Regions from separate parts of the Nocardioides albertanoniae genome, predicted to be linked through region 1. Evidence: riboswitches for the same ligand, from Rfam matches in the RefSeq annotation. Region 1 holds a riboswitch; the other holds the start of a gene.
The links. A riboswitch is a leader RNA that binds a small molecule or an ion and turns the genes downstream of it on or off. The one in region 1 is predicted to bind cyclic di-AMP.

Region 1 (8,287 bases):
TCGCGCTCAACGACGCCGGGCTGCCCGACTTCCGGGTGCTGATGGACCGGATGCACAACCGCGACGCCCGCCGCGCGGCGCGGTTCGCGGAGCGGATCCCGGCGACCTACATGGTCTTCGACCTGCTCCGGCTCGACGGACGGCTGCTCGTCGAGGAGCCGTGGGCCGAGCGCCGCAAGATCCTCGAGCGGCTCGTCGAGAGCGGCGACCTGTCCAGCTGGCAGGTGCCGCAGACCTACGACGACGGCCAGATGCTGCACGCGGTGACGCGGGAGCAGGGCCTGGAGGGGATCGTGTCCAAGCGCCGCAGCAGCCGCTACCGGCCGGGGGAGCGCACCAAGGACTGGGTGAAGCTGGCCCACCGCTACCGTGCCTCGCTCGTGGTCGGCGGCTGGCGACCGGAGGTGGGCACCGAGGGAGGCACCGAGCGGCTCGGCGCCCTGCTCGTCGGACAGCCGACACCCGACGGGCTGGTCTACCGCGGGCGGGTCGGCAGCGGCATCGGCGGCAAGCGGGGCCGGCGTCTCGCCGAGCTCCTCCGCGAGACGCCGCGCAGCCCGTTCGCCGGGCCCGACGTCGACCGCGACGGGGGAGTGCCTCCGGAGGATGCCCGCGGCACCCACTGGGTCGAGCCGCTCCTCGTGGTCGAGGTCGAGACCCATGGCAGCGCCGTCGCCGCCGCGACGTACAAGGGCCGGCTGCGGCAGCCGAGCTTCATCGGCATCCGCGACGACATCGAGCCGAAGGATCTGTGATGGTCGAACGAGAAGAGGTACGCGTCGAGGTCGACGGCAGGGTCCTGACCCTGACCAACCTCAGCAAGGTCCTCTACCCGCGCACCGGCATGACCAAGGGCGAGGTGCTCAACTACTACGCCCAGGTCGCGCCGGTGCTCCTCCCGCAGCTCCAGGACCGCGCCGTGACGAGGATCCGCTGGCCGCACGGCATCGGCGACATGTCGTTCTTCGAGAAGAACGCACCCGCGGGCACCCCGAGCTGGGTCCGCACCGTCACCGTCCCGACCACCGGGTCACGTACGGCAGACCACCAAGAAGGCACGCTCACCTTCCCGATCCTCGACAGTCTCGCGGCGCTCACCTGGGCCGCCAACCTCTCCGCGCTGGAGCTGCACGTCCACCAGTGGACGGTCGACGGCGACGGCACCCCGGCAGGTGCCGACCGGATCGTGATCGACCTCGATCCCGGCGAACCGGCCGGCCTCCAGGAGTGCTGCCAGGTCGCGCTGCTGGTGCGCGACGCCCTCGGCGAGCGTGGCCTCGCCGCGACGCCGGTGCTCAGCGGGAGCAAGGGCTTGCACCTCTACGCCGCTCTGCCGGAGCCCGTCGAGCCTGAGGTCGCCACGGCGCTGGCCAAGGAGATCGCCGAGGAGCTGCAGAAGGCCAACCCGACCAAGGTGACCGCGACGATGACGAAAAGCCGCAGGTCAGGGAAGGTATTTCTCGACTGGTCACAGAATTCTGGCTCCAAGACGACGATCTGCCCCTACTCGCTGCGAGGCAAGGAGATCCCGAAGGTCGCGGCACCGATCACCTGGCAGGAGGTCGAGAGCGGAGCCGAAGATCCCCTGGGAATCGAGCAACTGGGACCTAACGATGTGATCACGCGGGTATCAGTTTCAGGGGATCCCTTCACAAGTCCTACAGGCCCCTAACTATTGTTCTCCTCATGTCTAACTCCGTGCTCGTCGTAGAAGACCAAGAGGACATCGCCGCTCCGCTGGTGCGCACGCTGCAGCGTGAGGGCTATGACGTCACCTGGGTCGACTCCGGCAAGAAGGCGTTGGAGCTGCTGGCGCCGCCCTACGAGGCCGAGCTCGTGCTGCTCGACCTCGGCCTTCCCGACATGGACGGGCTGGAGGTCTGCAAGGCCGTGCGCGACAACGGCTACGAGGGCGGCATCATGATCCTCACCGCCCGCGACGCCGAGATCGACCTGGTCGTCGGGCTCGACGCCGGGGCCGACGACTACCTGGCCAAGCCGTTCGCGCTGGCCGTGCTGCAGGCGCGGGTCCGTGCGCTGCTGCGCCGCTCGGGCCCGGTCGAGCCCGGTGACGACGACGATGCCCTGCGCATCGACGTGGCCGCCCACCGGGTCTACGCCGGTGACCGCGAGGTCGCCCTGACCGGCAAGGAGTTCGCGCTCCTGGCCGTCCTGGCCGCCTCCCGCGACAAGGTGGTCTCCCGCGACCGGCTGATGGCCGAGGTGTGGGACGAGAACTGGTACGGCTCGACCAAGACCCTCGACGTCACCGTCGGACGCCTGCGTCAGAAGCTCGAGGCAGCCGGTGTGCTGGAGAAGGTCGTCGCGGTCCGCGGCGTCGGTTTCAGGCTCGAGGCGGCGGAGTAGCCGCAGCCGAAAAGGCGTCAGAACAGGTGTCCAACGCGTGAGATGGCTCACCTGAGAGGGCGAAATCAGGCGTGAGAACGGGCTCTGCGTACGGAATCTGCCTCTGGCGATTGGATCCGGCTTTGGCGGCGTGTCACCTTTGATGAGCCGTGCACGACGCACGACCGGCTCCGGCACACGCCCAATCCTGTCCCTCCGGACGCCGGCCCCAACTACTCAACTCTTACCCTCACACCCAGCAGCACGATGGGACAGGAGCGGGGGACCCAAGTATTACGCGGCTAACTCGGACAGTCGCTTGGGGTGAAGTCATCCACGGATGACCGGGCACCTTTCAGCCCGAACCCGACAGCTCACCTCGTAGGCGTGGGAAGGAACTCACGCATGTCCAAGTCCGTATCTCGTCCTGCCCATCGGGGCGCACCACGTCCGTTCCGGACGCCCAACGTCTCGATCGCCCGGACGATCGCAGGGTCCCTCAACGGCCACGGCAAGCTCGCCGGCCGGGTCACCCTGGCCAGCGGGATCGCCGCTGGCGCCCTCGTAGCGGTGCCCGCGGCCAACGCCGCCCCGGTCACCCATGAGTCGACCGTCGCGTCGGCCACCGTCGTCGAGGCTCCGGTCATGGAGCCCACCGCCACCCCGGCTGCGATGGTGACCGACATCAAGCAGCTCGACCGCGCGGTCGACGAGCAGCAGCGCAAGGCGGAGGCGGCCCGCAAGGCCGCCGAGGCCAAGCGCCAGGCAGCCATCGCGGCCAAGAAGGCCGCGGAGGAGAAGAAGAAGGAAGAGGCCGCGGCCAAGGCGTACGCCGAGAGCCAGTCCGGCAAGATCGAGAAGGCCATCAGCGTCGCCTCGGAGCAGATCGGTGACCCCTACGTCTGGGGCGCCACCGGTCCGGACTCGTTCGACTGCTCGGGTCTGACGCAGTACGCCTACGGTGCCGCCGGCATCGAGCTGCCGCGGGTCTCGGGGGCGCAGGCAGGTTCGCTGCCGACCATCCCGAACGACCAGGTCAAGCGCGGCGACCTGATCTTCTTCGGTGACCCCGTCTACCACGTCGGCATCTTCCTGCGCTGGGAGAACGGCCAAGCGATCATGCTGCACGCCCCGAAGCCGGGCGCCCAGGTTCGCGAAGAGCCTGCGTGGGACGGCTGGTTCGCCGGCTCGGTCCACCAGGCCGCCTGATCGGCCTGACCCCTCTGGATCCGTTCGTGGGTTCCAACTGAAAATCCCCCTGGTGCTCGACCTCCGGCTCTGAGCCGGAGGTCGAGCGCATTTCCGGGAGTGCAGTCCGCGAGTGCAGTCCGGGAGCGCCGTTGTCACCGCGAATCGGGTGCGGCACCACGGGACGGGTAGCCTTGCAGTCGTGGCAGGCCCCGAATTCGACACCGAGATCAAGCAGCTCCAGGCAACGATGCAGACCATCGGCCAGGTGCTGGACCTGGACGCGATGCGCAAGGAGATCGCCGACCTCGGCGACCAGGTCGCCGCGCCCGACCTCTGGGACGACCAGGACAACGCCACCCGCGTCACCGGCCGCCTCTCCCTGCTGCAGGGTGAGCTCAACAAGTTCACCGAGCTCGACACCCGCATCGGCGACCTCGAGCTGATGGTCGAGATGGCGCAGGAGGAGGGCGACGCCGACACGCTGGCCGAGTCCGAGGCCGAGCTCGGCCGGATCAAGAAGGCCGTCGAGAGCCTGGAGATCCGCACGCTGCTCTCGGGGGAGTACGACGCCCGCGAGGCTCTGGTCACGATCCGCTCCGGCGCCGGTGGCGTCGACGCCGCCGACTTCGCCGAGATGCTGATGCGGATGTACGTCCGCTGGGCCGAGCGCAACAAGTACCCGGTCGAGGTCTTCGACACCTCCTACGCCGAGGAGGCCGGACTGAAGTCCGCCACCTTCGCGGTCCACGCTCCATACGCCTACGGCACCCTGTCCGTCGAGGCCGGCACCCACCGCCTGGTGCGGATCAGCCCCTTCGACAACCAGGGCCGCCGCCAGACCTCCTTCGCCGCCGTCGAGGTCGTGCCCGTGCTGGAGCAGACCGACGAGATCGACCTCGACGAGAACGACATCAAGGTCGACGTCTACCGCTCCTCGGGCCCCGGTGGCCAGTCGGTCAACACCACCGACTCGGCGGTGCGCCTGACCCACATCCCGACCGGCACGGTCGTGTCCTGCCAGAACGAGAAGTCGCAGCTGCAGAACAAGGCCGCCGCGATGATCGTGCTCAAGGCCAAGCTGCTCGCGCTGAAGAAGGCCGAGGAGGAGGCGCAGCTCAAGGAGCTCAAGGGCGACGTCGCCGCATCCTGGGGCGACCAGATGCGCAACTACGTGCTCAACCCCTACCAGATCGTCAAGGACCTGCGTACGACCCATGAGGTCGGCAACCCGCAGGCGGTCTTCGACGGCGACATCGACGGGTTCTTGGAGGCCGGCATCCGCTGGCGCCGGGGCGCGGAGAAGGCCGAGCAGAACTGACCTACGCCGTCGCCCGGATCTTGAAGTGAGACTGTTTCGAGATTGGGTGGTGGCGGTGCTTTGAGCCGCGCCCGCGCGGGCTCACACTGCTGAACGTGACGATTGAACTGATGCCGGTGCCCACGCGCACCAGGCTGCCGCTGCCGGGCCGAGGGGCGACGTACGTCTATGACGTGCACGGCCCTGAGCACGGAGTCCCGATGGTCCTGCTGCACGAGCTCGGGGGCACCGCGAAGCGGTGGCGGAGCGTCATACCCAGACTTGCCGCGGCTCACCGCACCTACGCCTTCGACCTGCGCGGCCACGGCGAGACGGACTGGGCCTCGGAATACTCCCTCCGGCTCATCGCCGACGACATCATCGTCGCGATGGACGAGCTCGGCATCTCCGGTGCGGTCCTCGTCGGCCACTCCGCCGGGAGCGTCGTCGCGCTGCTGGTGGCCATGCACCGGCCCGATCTGGTCGCCGGCCTGGTCATCGAGGACGGTGCGCCGCCGTCGTCCGAGCGTGATCGCAAGCGGCCCGGGCGTCTGGGCAAGCCGGTCGCCCACGACTGGGAGTGCGTCGCGGCGCTGATGGTCGAGGCCACGATCCGCGACGAGTGGATGTGGGAGCAGCTCAGCGTGCTGCCGATGCCGACCCTGGTGGTCGCGGGCGGCGGCAACAGCCATATCCCTCGGGCCGAGCTCGAGGACGTCGCCCGGCGGATCCCGATCTCCGACCTGGTCTGCTTCGACGTCGGTCACTTCGTGCACCGCAACCAGCCCGCCGAGTTCGCCGAGACCGTCTTGTCGTGGATCGCGTCGCGGGTGGGATCCCCATCCCTAAGGACCCCACCCGCTCGCCGACAGGAACTGCTCTGACTCAGTGTCCGCGGCGTCGCGCGTCGCCCGGTGAGGTGCCTACCCGACCCGAGCGACTAAGTCGATTAAAGCACTAGACTTTAAGGAAGTGCAAACGGCTCGCCGTGGCGGGCCCGCATTCGGGGCGTCGTCTCAGGCCGAGGCCGCGTCGGCAGTGACCAGGCACCAGCGGGACGCGCGCTTCTGAAGGCTCGCGGCCGACTCGCCGGCCTTGCCTGTGAGCTCGCAGGAGAGCCAGGCGTCGCCGAAGAGGCCGCGGAACATCGCCTTCGGCTGCTTCTTCGAGTCGGTGCAGGTCAGAGCGACCGACGGCTTGCCATAGGCGGGCTTCGCCGCGGCCTTGCAGCCCTTCGGCACGCTCTTGGTCATCTGAGTGGCCCAGTCCTTGGTGACCGGCGGTGCGAAGACCCAGGCGCGGGCGGAGGTGGCCGAGTCCTTCGGGCCGGTCCAGATGCACCCGTACTCCTGGGCGACGTCACTGACGTCGCCGGAGATGGTGGTCTGGTCGCCGTCGTTGTAGGCCTTCTTCTCGGACGCGGCGCCGCCGAGGGCATCGCTCACGTCTGCCTTCGCGACGCGGTCGCAGAACGCGCCACGGCGTACGTGCATGGTGGTGGTGTCAGCGGTGCTGAGGTCGCCCTTCACCTCGGTGGTCTTCGGCTTGTCGTCTTTCAGGGTGAGCACGCCGATCCCGACCGCGATCGCGGTCAGGATGACTGCACCTATCAGTATCCGGCCTACAGAACCCACCTGGTCAGAGTACAGGGGCAGGTATCTCATCGCCGAAGTCGCGAGCCGTCCGTACGGGCGTCGGGAGGGTCGATCTGGGAGTCTGCAGGTCCGGTGGAGGCCCTGCTGAGCGCCGGCGGAGGGCCGGTGGTGGTCCGGTGGCGGTCCCGGCTCGGTGGTTGACCACGGTTGCACTACCCTCGGTCCGGTGATCCGCTTCGAGAAGGTCAGCAAGGCCTATCCAGGGCAGGCACGACCTGCCCTCAACAGCCTGTCGATCGACATCCAGAAGGGGGAGTTCGTCTTCCTCGTGGGCCAGTCGGGCTCGGGAAAGTCGACGGCGCTCAAGCTGATGCTGCGCGAGCAGCGCCCGACCAGCGGTCGGGTCTACGTCGCCGGCAAGGAGATCAACCGGCTCGCCGGCTGGAAGGTGCCGCGGCTGCGTCGCCAGGTCGGCACGATCTTCCAGGACTTCCGTCTCCTCGCCAACAAGACCGTCGCCGAGAACGTCGCGTTCGCGATGCAGGTCACCGGTCACTCCAGCCGTGAGATCCGGCAGCGCGTGCCGGAGACGCTCGAGCTGGTCGGGCTCGACGGCAAGGGCGAGCGGATGCCCGACGAGCTCTCCGGTGGTGAGCAGCAGCGAGTGGCCGTCGCCCGGGCCTTCATCAACCGGCCGATGATCCTCATCGCCGACGAGCCGACCGGAAACCTCGACCCCACGAACACCGTCGGCATCATGCGTCTGCTCGACCGCATCAACCGGTCCGGCACCACCATCGTGATGGCGACCCACGACGTCACCATGGTCGACCAGATGCGTAAGCGCGTCATCGAGCTCGAGCACGGACATGTCGTCCGCGACCAGGTCCAGGGTGGCTACGGTGCCCAATTCTGAGGCAACAGTTCTGACGCCCGCGTCCTGACCTCGCCCACGACCAGGCTCTACGACTAGAAAGGGTCCTCGACCCGCCATGCAGCTGCGTTACGTTTTCACCGAGCTCCAGCAGGGGCTCCGCCGCAACCTGTCGATGCACGTCGCGGTGGCCCTGACCCTGCTCGTCTCGCTCACTCTGGCCGGCGTCGGGCTCCTGCTGCGCGAGCAGGCCCAGCTCACCGAGGAGGTCTGGGGCGACGAGCTGCAGATCACCCTCTACCTGTGCAACGGCGCCAACGACCGCAACCCGCACTGTGCCGGCGCCGTCGACGACAGCCAGAAGGAAGTCATCACCGCCGCCCTCGACGACAACAGGTATGTCGACAAGGTCGAGGAGGAGAGCCAGAAGCAGGCCTACGAGCGGCTGCAGGCTCTCGATGTCGAAGGCGTCAGTGGCCCCGACCCGGTGGTGAAGTCCAGTGACATGTGGGAGTCCTACTGGGTCACGATGACCGACCCGCACCATTCCGCCGAGATCATCGAGGCGGTGGCGGGCCTCGACGGAGTCGACCATGTCGGTGACGTCCACGAGGTCACCGGGCCCATCCTCGCGGCTGTCGACGGGCTGCAGAGTGCGGCGCTCGTCGGTGCGATCGTGCTGGTCATCGCCGCCCTGCTGCTGGTCGCCAACACCATCCGGCTGGCGGCGTTCGCCCGCCGCAGGGAGATCGGGATCATGCGCCTGGTCGGTGCCTCCACGCTCTATATCGCGCTGCCCTTCCTCCTGGAGTCGCTGGTGGTGGCGCTGGTCGGCATCGCGCTGTCCGGGGTCGCGCTGGCCTCGGTGATGTACTTCGGCGTCGAGCAGCGGCTCTCCGCCACCTCGGTGACCCAGTGGGTCGGCTGGGAGGAGTTCTTCAGCTCCTTCGCGATCGTCGCCGTGCTGGGCATCCTGCTCACCCT
Region 2 (8,287 bases), 420 kb from region 1:
CCGCGGCCGGGCGCCGGGTCACGTCCAGCAGCAGGACCTCGTCGCGGCGTTCTGGGAGCTGTGCCCGGGCGGCCGTGTGCTCGAGGACTGGTTCAAGGTCCGGCTCGACGGCAGCGAGAACGCCGAGGAGGCGCGCGAGCAGGTGGTGGTGCTGCTGCGTGGCAGCCGGGGACCCGGCCGCGACAGCCTCCTGGGCGCCCTGGCCGGCGACGCCACGCCGATGAACCTGAAACGCATCTGCGAGACGCTCATGGAGGAGGGCGACGAGGCCCAGGCGGCGATGATCGTCCGCGCGCTCGCCCACAGCGGCCACATCGAGCGGCTCGGCGACTTCCTCGACCGGTGGTCGTGGGCGCAGCCGTCCTCCGAGACCACCCGGAAGCTGCTCCACTGGGTCCTCACCCCGGAGGGCACGGACCGCGAACCGATGGGCTCCGCCGTCGTGGAGGGCGTCGCCGGCTATCTCGCCGACGTCCACGGCAAGCCGCTGGGCGAGGATCTTCGCCGACAGGCGGCCACGCTGGTCAGGCTCCGCCCCGCCGAGGAGATCGTGGGTCTCCTCGGGCACGTCCCGTCCCGGGTCGGCAGGCGGGGCCGCTCGGCCGTCGCGGCCGACGTCGGCTGGCGGCTGGCCGAGGACCTGCTCGTCTATCCGGCGCCCACCGAGGAGGCCTACGTCGCGTGGTACGCCGAGTGCCTCGCCGCCCTCGAGGCAGCCGGGTTCGCCGATGCCGTACGCACCTCCTGGCACCATCTGGCAGACGAGGCGATCAACCGCCGTGGTGCCGGGCCCACGATCGCCGAGGCGGCCCACCAGCTCCGTCGCAACGAGCTCACGGGCACCGCCGATCGGCTGCTGACCCGCTATCTCGACCAGGCGCAGAGCGTCACGCCCAGCGACATCGTCGGCATCACCACGCGGCTGCGGCTGCACCGCTACCCGGAGGCGAGCCGCGCGGCGGTCCTGCGGCGCTCGGTGGGCCGGTGGCAGGACCGGGCCCGGATCGACGCCGTCGTCGAGACCCTGGTCGCCGCGGGCCAGGAGGAGGAGGCCGAGTGGGTCAGCGCGGGGTCGTCGTGAGCCGGGTCTGCCGCAGATAGCGGCGGCCGGCGCCCACCAGGAGCATGAACGCCCCCGAGGCGACGATCACCACCAGGGCACGCAGGCTCCACACGCTCCAGACGGAGTCGTCGTCGATCCGGTGACGCACGGCGCTCAGCAGCGTCAGCGCGACCAGGTAGAGCGCGAGCACCACGAACGGACGGTTCGCCGGGTCGCGGGAGAACAGGCGCGCGCCGTGGTTCTTCGCGTCGTACCAGCCCAGGCCGGGGACCCGGAGATGGTGGAGCCAGGGGAGCACGAGCAGGACGAGCGATCCCCAGCCGATCACCGCGACGCCCTTCCACACCCGGTCCCACGCGGACTCGTTCACGACCAGCGCGATGACGATGAAGGCCGCGTACGCCGCGACGGGGAGGAGCTGCTGGAGACCGGTGCCGAGCAGCTCGGAGCGCACCGCCAGGACGACGCAGGTGACCGCGTAGAGGATCAGGATCGGGATCGTGTTGAGCACGGCCAACGTCTGCCAGTCGCCGCCCACCGCCACCAGGACGACCAGCGCCAGCACCAGGTTGACGAGCAGGATCAGCCAGAAGGAGTCGGTGGTGCGTCCGGGGAGACGGGACGCCCGCTGCTCGTGCAGCCCGCTGGGGACATACCTCTCCGCGCTGAGCGTGTAGACCTCGCGGCTCAGCGCATAGGTGAACACGATGCCCGAGCCGATGGGGGCGATGATCGCGGCGATCCGGACCAGCAGGACCAGCCAGTCCAGCGGCGCGCCGAGCAGCGTGGCCTCGTCGGTCAGGAGTGCGTACGAGGTGCCGTGCTCGGCGCCGGAGGCGGCCATGTGCTCGGCGTAGACCAGCTGGAGCGCGGAGTAGAGCAGGAACGAGCCGACGACCGTGCCGTACACCGCCCAGCGCACTCGTCTGGCCACGTCGCGACGGCCTCCGCGGATCTCGCCGGTCACGTCCAACGGCGCCTGGAAACCGATGTAGGCGTAGATCACGCCGCTGGTGATCAGTGCGCTCAGCACGCCGGTCGACGTCGGCCCGGGCGCCGGTCCCGAGTCGGAGAGCGGGGCGGGGGCCGCGAACGCCAGGCACGCCACGAGGACCACCGGGATGGCGATCTTGACCAGGGTCAGGGCGGCGTTCGTCCGCAGGACGAGCCGCCTGGGCAGCAGGACGAAGGCGATGATCGCGGTGGTCACCGCCACCGCCAGCACGGAGCCGATCCGGGTGAGCCCGCCCTCGCCGGCCAGCGACGGGACGATCTCGGCCAGCCGGTCGACCGCGGCCGCGGCCTGAGCGGCGGGGTTGATGGCGTACGAGATCCACAGCGACGCCGCGAGGATGATCACCACCAGGGGCCCGAAGGCGTCGTGCGGGTGGAACAGGAGCCCGCCCGTGCGCTGCGAGATGAGCCCGAACTCGACCATCACGACCGCGATGGTGAGCATGAGTACGCCGCCGGCGGCCCAGCCGAGGAAGGCGGCACCGCCCAGGCTCTCGTGGAGACCGGGCACCGCCAGCAGCCAGCCGGAGCCGACGACGCCACCCGCGGCCAGACCGACGACCTCGACCAGGCTGAGCTTGTCGCCGTCCTCCGCCGGTCGCTCGTCCCTCTCGGGCTCGGTGGGGACGCTCGCGACGGGAGGGACGGCGGTCTCCTCGGGCGCGGTCTCCTCGGTCTCCTCGGGCGCTGTCGGTGCGGCCGGCTGGGTGGCGGGTGCCGGAACCTGAGCACGCCGCATCGCCTCGAACGCGAGCGCGGTCATCAGGCCTCCGACGGCCGCGACCCAGAAGCTCGACTCGCCGAGCAGGTCACCGAAGCTCGGCGACTTGAGAGCGTTGAGCTGGACGCTGCCGTAGATGGACATCACGAATCCCGCGGCGCACAGGAGCAACCTGGCGATCGCGTTGAGTGTGTGCCGCACGTGCTGGTTCTCCCACTCCCGACGACTCGAACGTCCGGAGAACCTATCGAATCAGGTCGGTGCGGCGCAGGAAGCCGGCTGGATCAGCCCAGCAGGGGAGAGAGGGAGGAGAGCGGCACCGTGCGGGCGCCGGCGCGGCGTACGTCCTTGACGATCTCGGCGTCGTCGGTGGCCACCAGGATGACGCGGCCCGACGGCTCGGCGTCGACGAGGTCGCGGATGACGTCGTCGGCGATGACGCCCTCGGGGGAGAAGAGCACCTTGACGCCGCGAGGGGGCACCGCGGTGGGGCGTACGGAGGCCGAGTGGGCGTCGAAGACGACCGTCGTCTCGGCGCCGGTGCGGGCGACGATCGGGGCGACCCCGCGCAGCAGCCGCAGCCGCTGGGCGTCGAGCGCCGAGTCGGGCCACAGCGCCTTGGAGACGTTGTAGCCGTCGACGATCAGCCGCACCCGTGGCATCGCCAGGAACTGCTCGAGGTGAGCACTGCTGGTGACTCCGGCCCCGGCCGCGGCATCGGCGGAGGCGAGCTCGGCCTCGACGCGTTCGCCCGGGGTGCCCGTCACGGGTGGCAGCGCCAGCTCGCGGCGCAGGCCACCGGCGGCGTCGAGCAGCGTGTCGAGCAGGAAGCGGGCGCGCAGCGAGACGTCGTCACGCTCGGCCTTGGACGTACGCCGCTCGGCGGCCGCCTCGCGCTCGAGCTTGTCGATCTGGCTGCGCTGATGGCGCAGCTGACGATCGCGCGCGGCGATCTCCTCCTCGGCGCGGGCGAGCGCGTCGCGGGCCTCGGCCAGGGCGTCCTCGAGCCCCGTGCCGGCCTCGCGCGCGGACGCGCGGGCCTCGCCGAGCTTGCGTCGCAGGGTGGTGTTGTCGGCCTTGAGCTCGTCGAGGCGCGCCTTGCGGTCGGCGCGCACCTCGCGCACCTCGTCCTCGGCCGCTGCGAGCTTGCCGCGCAGCCGGGCGACCTCGGCGTCGACGGCCGGCACCGCGGCGGCCTCGAGGCGGTCCAGCGCCTCCTTGAGCGCCACCTCCCAACCGTCGGGACGCACCAGCCAGGCGACGGCAGCCGCCTCGGTCGGGTCCTCGGGCAGCACGATGTCGGTGCCGCTCTCCCCGGTCTCCTCGCTCTTCGCGGGCGCGAGGTAGGACGAGCGCAGCTGGGTGGCCACCGACGCGCGCACCTCGTCGTCGCTCCCGAGCACCGAGGCGATCATCGCGCCACCGGCCTTGGCGCGGCGGGCGGGAGCGAAGTCGGCGATCCGCTTGAGCGCGGGCGGGAGGCGTACGACATCGGGGAGCACGCCGGCAGCGAGCGCGACGATGCGCCCCCGGACGGCGTCGGGGAGCGTCGCGTACGCGGAGACCTCCATGCCTCAAGTGTAGGGACCCGGAGCGCGATCCCCGCCTTGAATACCGCCGTGCGATGGTGCTGACACGCCGGAGGCGGACGAGCGGAAGCAAAATTGTCGGTGGTCGGTGAGACCGTCACAGACATGACGACGAGAATCGACTGTGACACCTGCCTCGTGCGGGGACTGGCGTGCCACGACTGCGTGGTCACCGTGCTCCTGGGCCCGCCCCCGGAGCTGACCATCGAAGACGAGGAGCGCCGTGCGCTCGACGTCTTGGCGGGTGGCGGGCTGGTTCCGCCGCTGAGGATGGTCGAGGCGACTGGCGCGGTCCCGGTCTGCGACGACCACCCCGGTTCGGCGACCGACTCGCCCGACTCGACGATCGGCCCGGCGACCGACTCCGGGCACGGCGACGGCCTCGCCTTCGGGTAACCAGACTTGTAGCCCAACTTTTGGGCGTGGGTGGTTGGCAGTTGGGGGATCGCGTCGGTTAGTGTTCGCGAGAACCTGACATTCGTGGAAGTGGGTCAACCGGCTCACGCGGGTGTCGCGCTTAATCCCAGGCCTGCTTCGGCGGGTCGGGGAGCCGGGGAACCACACCGGTCGCACGCCACAACGGGTGCGGTCACTGGGGTGAATCCGCCGCAAGAGCGATCTGGTCGATCCAGGTCGGGGAGCGGTGGTAGGGCAGGTCGTGCCCGAACCCGTCAGCTCACCCGGTAGGCGTCAACGACTACACAAGGAGACCGTCCGCTCGTGACACGCGACCGGAAGCGACTCATTGCCGGAGCAGCCGGCATCGCCGCCATCGGAGTCGCCGGGATCATCCCCGGTGCGACCCCCGCCCAGGCAGACCCGGACATCGACGACGTTCGCAAGAAGGTCGACAAGCTCTACACGCAGGCCGAGGCTGCCAACGAGGACTACAGCAACGCCAAGCTGCGTCTGCAGGACCTCAAGGGCCAGCTCAAGGACCTCAGCGCCGACGAGAAGCGTCAGAGCAAGGACCTGGACAAGATCCGGGCCGAGCTCCGCGACTCGGTGCTGCGCCAGTTCGAGGGATCCGACGTCTCTGCCGTCGGCCAGGTGATCACCTCCAAGGACCCGCAGCAGTTCCTCGCCGGTCTCTCGACCGTCTCGTCCTACAACACGCTTCAGGCCGATCTGCTGGCTCGCTACAACACCGAGGCCAAGGCCCTCCAGGTGCGCCGTGAGGCGACCGAGGAGCGCGAGGCCGAGATGGCCAAGGTCAAGACGACCATGGAGCAGAAGAAGAGCGAGATCGACAAGAAGTACGAGGCGGCCCAGTCCGAGCTCGACGAGCTCGAGGCCGACGAGCTCGAGGAGTTCCAGTCCTCGGACACCAGCATCCCGGGCAACCTGCCGCCGCCCTCGGGCCGCGCCAAGGCTGCGGTCGACTACGCGCTCGCCCAGGTCGGTGACGCCTACGTCTACGGCGCCACCGGCACCGAGTCGTGGGACTGCTCCGGTCTCACCATGGGCGCATGGGGCCAGGCCGGCGTCTCGCTGCCGCACTCCTCCTCGGCGCAGTACAGCAGCGGGCCCCAGGTCTCGCGCGACCAGCTCGCCCCCGGCGACCTGGTCTTCTACTACAGCCCGATCAGCCACGTCGGCATGTACATCGGCAACGGCCAGATCGTGCACGCCTCCAACCCGAGCACGGGTGTGAAGGTCTCGCCGATCGACGAGATGCCCTACACGGGCGCCGTCCGCCCCGGCTGAGTTGACGCAAGACCCCGAAGAGGCCGATCGTTCGCAGATGCGAACGGTCGGCCATCTTCTATCCCGTCCCGTCGCGATCGGCACCGCGCTCGTGCTGGTGATGCTGATCGCCGGGTTCGTCGGCTGGCGGCTGACCGGGGGAGGCGAGTACGTCGCCCCGACCCCGAGCGCCGCGCCGACGGTGCGCGCCGACACCGTGGCGGGCCGAGACTCCCTGGAGGAGCTGGTCGCCGGCGTACGCGACGGGGCGAAGCCCGAGGGCAAGGGCGCGGCCGCGGTGGCGACCCGCAACGCTGACGCGATCGGCATCGAGGGCCTGAGCGCGAGGTATGTCGCCGAGTCCGGAAACGTCGACGAGGACGGCTCGTGGACGGCCGACGTCGACATGTCGTGGCGCGCCCCTGGTGACCCGACCCTGAGCGAGGAGCTGAAGGTCGGCTTCGACGGCGACGGGGAGATCACCGGCTTCTCCGCCGATGAAGGCACCCGGATGCCGCTGTGGCTCAGTGGCCCGGTCGAGGTGCGCCGCACCGGCTCCACGCTCGTGGTCGTCCAGGCCTCCGCGGAGCAGGCCGACCGCTACGCCGAGCTGGCGGCCTCGGCGGTGAAGCAGGTGCGCACAGTGATCGGCTGGGACCGACCGCGCCTGGTGCTCGAGGTGCCCGCGTCGGGGCTCGACAGCGCTCTCGGGGCCCAACCGAGCACCTACTCGTCGGTGGCCGCGGTGACGGCGACCGTCGACGGGTCCAGCACAGCGGGCTCGCCCCTGCACGTATGGGTCAACCAGGACGTCATCGGCGACCTCGACTCGCCCGGCGCCCAGGTGGTGATCACCCACGAGGCCGTGCATGCGGCCACCGCCGCACCCACCAACCCCCACCGGCCGATGTGGTTGGTCGAGGGCTACGCCGACTACGTCGCCCTGCGCGACACCACGCTGCCGCTGAGCAAGACCGCCGGCCAGATCCTCGCGCAGGTGCGTGAGGACGGCCCCCCGAAGCACCTGCCCGGCAAGGCCGAGTTCAACACCCGCTCGGAGCACTTCGGCGCCGAGTACGAGGCAGCCTGGCTGGCCTGCGTGGTGCTCGCCGAGGCTGGCGGGCAGGAGGCGCTGGTCGATCTCTACGAGCAGACGGGGCGTGGCGTACCGCTGGAGAGGGCGCTGCGGGCGAGCTTCGGGTTCGGCGTCGACGAGCTGACCGCCCGCTGGCGGACCCATCTGTCAGACTCTGCACGGTGACCGGGGCGCAGGTGAGTTCGAGGCGAGCGTCCTGGGCGGTCCTCATCGTCGGGGCGGTCGCCTTCGTGGCGCTGGCCTGGTGGTTGATCCCCTGGCATCCCTACCCTGGCGGAGTCCTCGTTCTGCCCGACGAGCGCGACGTGTTCGCGCCGCGCGAGCTGGAGCGGATGCTGGCCTTCTCCAGCACCGCTCGCTGGGTCAGCCGTGCCGGGCTCGTCGTCTCGCTGGTCGTCGCCGGGGTGCTCGGGTTCACCTCGCTCGGCCGACGTCTGGTCGCCAGGCTCCGTGGCCCCTGGCTGCTGCGCGTGGTGCTCGCGGTCGCCGGGGTCACCCTCGTCGGGTGGGTCCTCACGTTGCCGTTCTCGGTGGTCTCCCACCACCTGCGCCTGCGCTACGGGCTCTCGAGGCAGTCGTGGGGGTCGTGGGTGGGCGACTCGCTGCTGAACCAGGCGGTCGGCATCGTGATCACCTCGATCGCGCTGGTCGCGCTCTTCGGCTGCATCCGCCTGGGCCGCCGCTGGTGGCCGGTCGTCGCCGGGGGACTGGTCGCGCTCCTGGTCGTGGTCGGTTCCTTCGTCTACCCGGTGCTCATCGAGCCGCTGTTCAACGACTTCGAACCGCTGCCTCGCGGTGAGCTCCGCTCCGAGGTGATGGCGATCGCCGATCGCGAAGGGGTCGACCTCGACGACGTCCTGGTGGTCGACGCCTCGCGGCGCACCACCTCGCTCAACGCCTACGTCACCGGCTTCGGCTCGACCCGCCGGGTCGTCCTCTACGACAACCTCGTCGACTCCCAGCGCGACGCCGCCGCGCACGGCGCGGTGATCTCCGTGGTCGCCCACGAGCTCGCCCACGCCAAGCACGACGACGTGCTGGTCGGCACCGTCACCGGCGCAGCCGGTGCCGTCGCGGCGGTCGGTATGCTGGGGCTGCTGCTCTCCTACCGCCGTCAG

Region 2: it holds a riboswitch for cyclic di-AMP, as region 1 does, so the genes downstream of both, FB381_RS15815 (C40 family peptidase) here and FB381_RS17810 (C40 family peptidase) in region 1, are expected to answer to the same signal.

What each region holds. Positions count from the first base shown of each region.
Region 1 is NZ_VFOV01000001.1:3,708,805-3,717,091, reverse strand. It holds gene ligD (non-homologous end-joining DNA ligase) at 1-755, shown strand, start outside; gene ligD (non-homologous end-joining DNA ligase) at 755-1,672, shown strand; gene FB381_RS17815 (response regulator transcription factor) at 1,687-2,367, shown strand; cyclic di-AMP (ydaO/yuaA leader) riboswitch at 2,584-2,749, shown strand; gene FB381_RS17810 (C40 family peptidase) at 2,752-3,555, shown strand; gene prfB (peptide chain release factor 2) at 3,737-4,855, shown strand; gene FB381_RS17800 (alpha/beta fold hydrolase) at 4,951-5,718, shown strand; gene FB381_RS17795 (hypothetical protein) at 5,851-6,468, opposite strand; gene ftsE (cell division ATP-binding protein FtsE) at 6,656-7,345, shown strand; gene ftsX (permease-like cell division protein FtsX) at 7,422-8,287, shown strand, end outside.
Region 2 is NZ_VFOV01000001.1:3,290,129-3,298,415, reverse strand. It holds gene FB381_RS15835 (hypothetical protein) at 1-1,081, shown strand, start outside; gene FB381_RS15830 (APC family permease) at 1,062-2,999, opposite strand; gene FB381_RS15825 (NYN domain-containing protein) at 3,083-4,369, opposite strand; gene FB381_RS15820 (hypothetical protein) at 4,493-4,783, shown strand; cyclic di-AMP (ydaO/yuaA leader) riboswitch at 4,892-5,092, shown strand; gene FB381_RS15815 (C40 family peptidase) at 5,108-6,094, shown strand; gene FB381_RS15810 (gluzincin family metallopeptidase) at 6,132-7,334, shown strand; gene FB381_RS15805 (M48 family metallopeptidase) at 7,331-8,287, shown strand, end outside.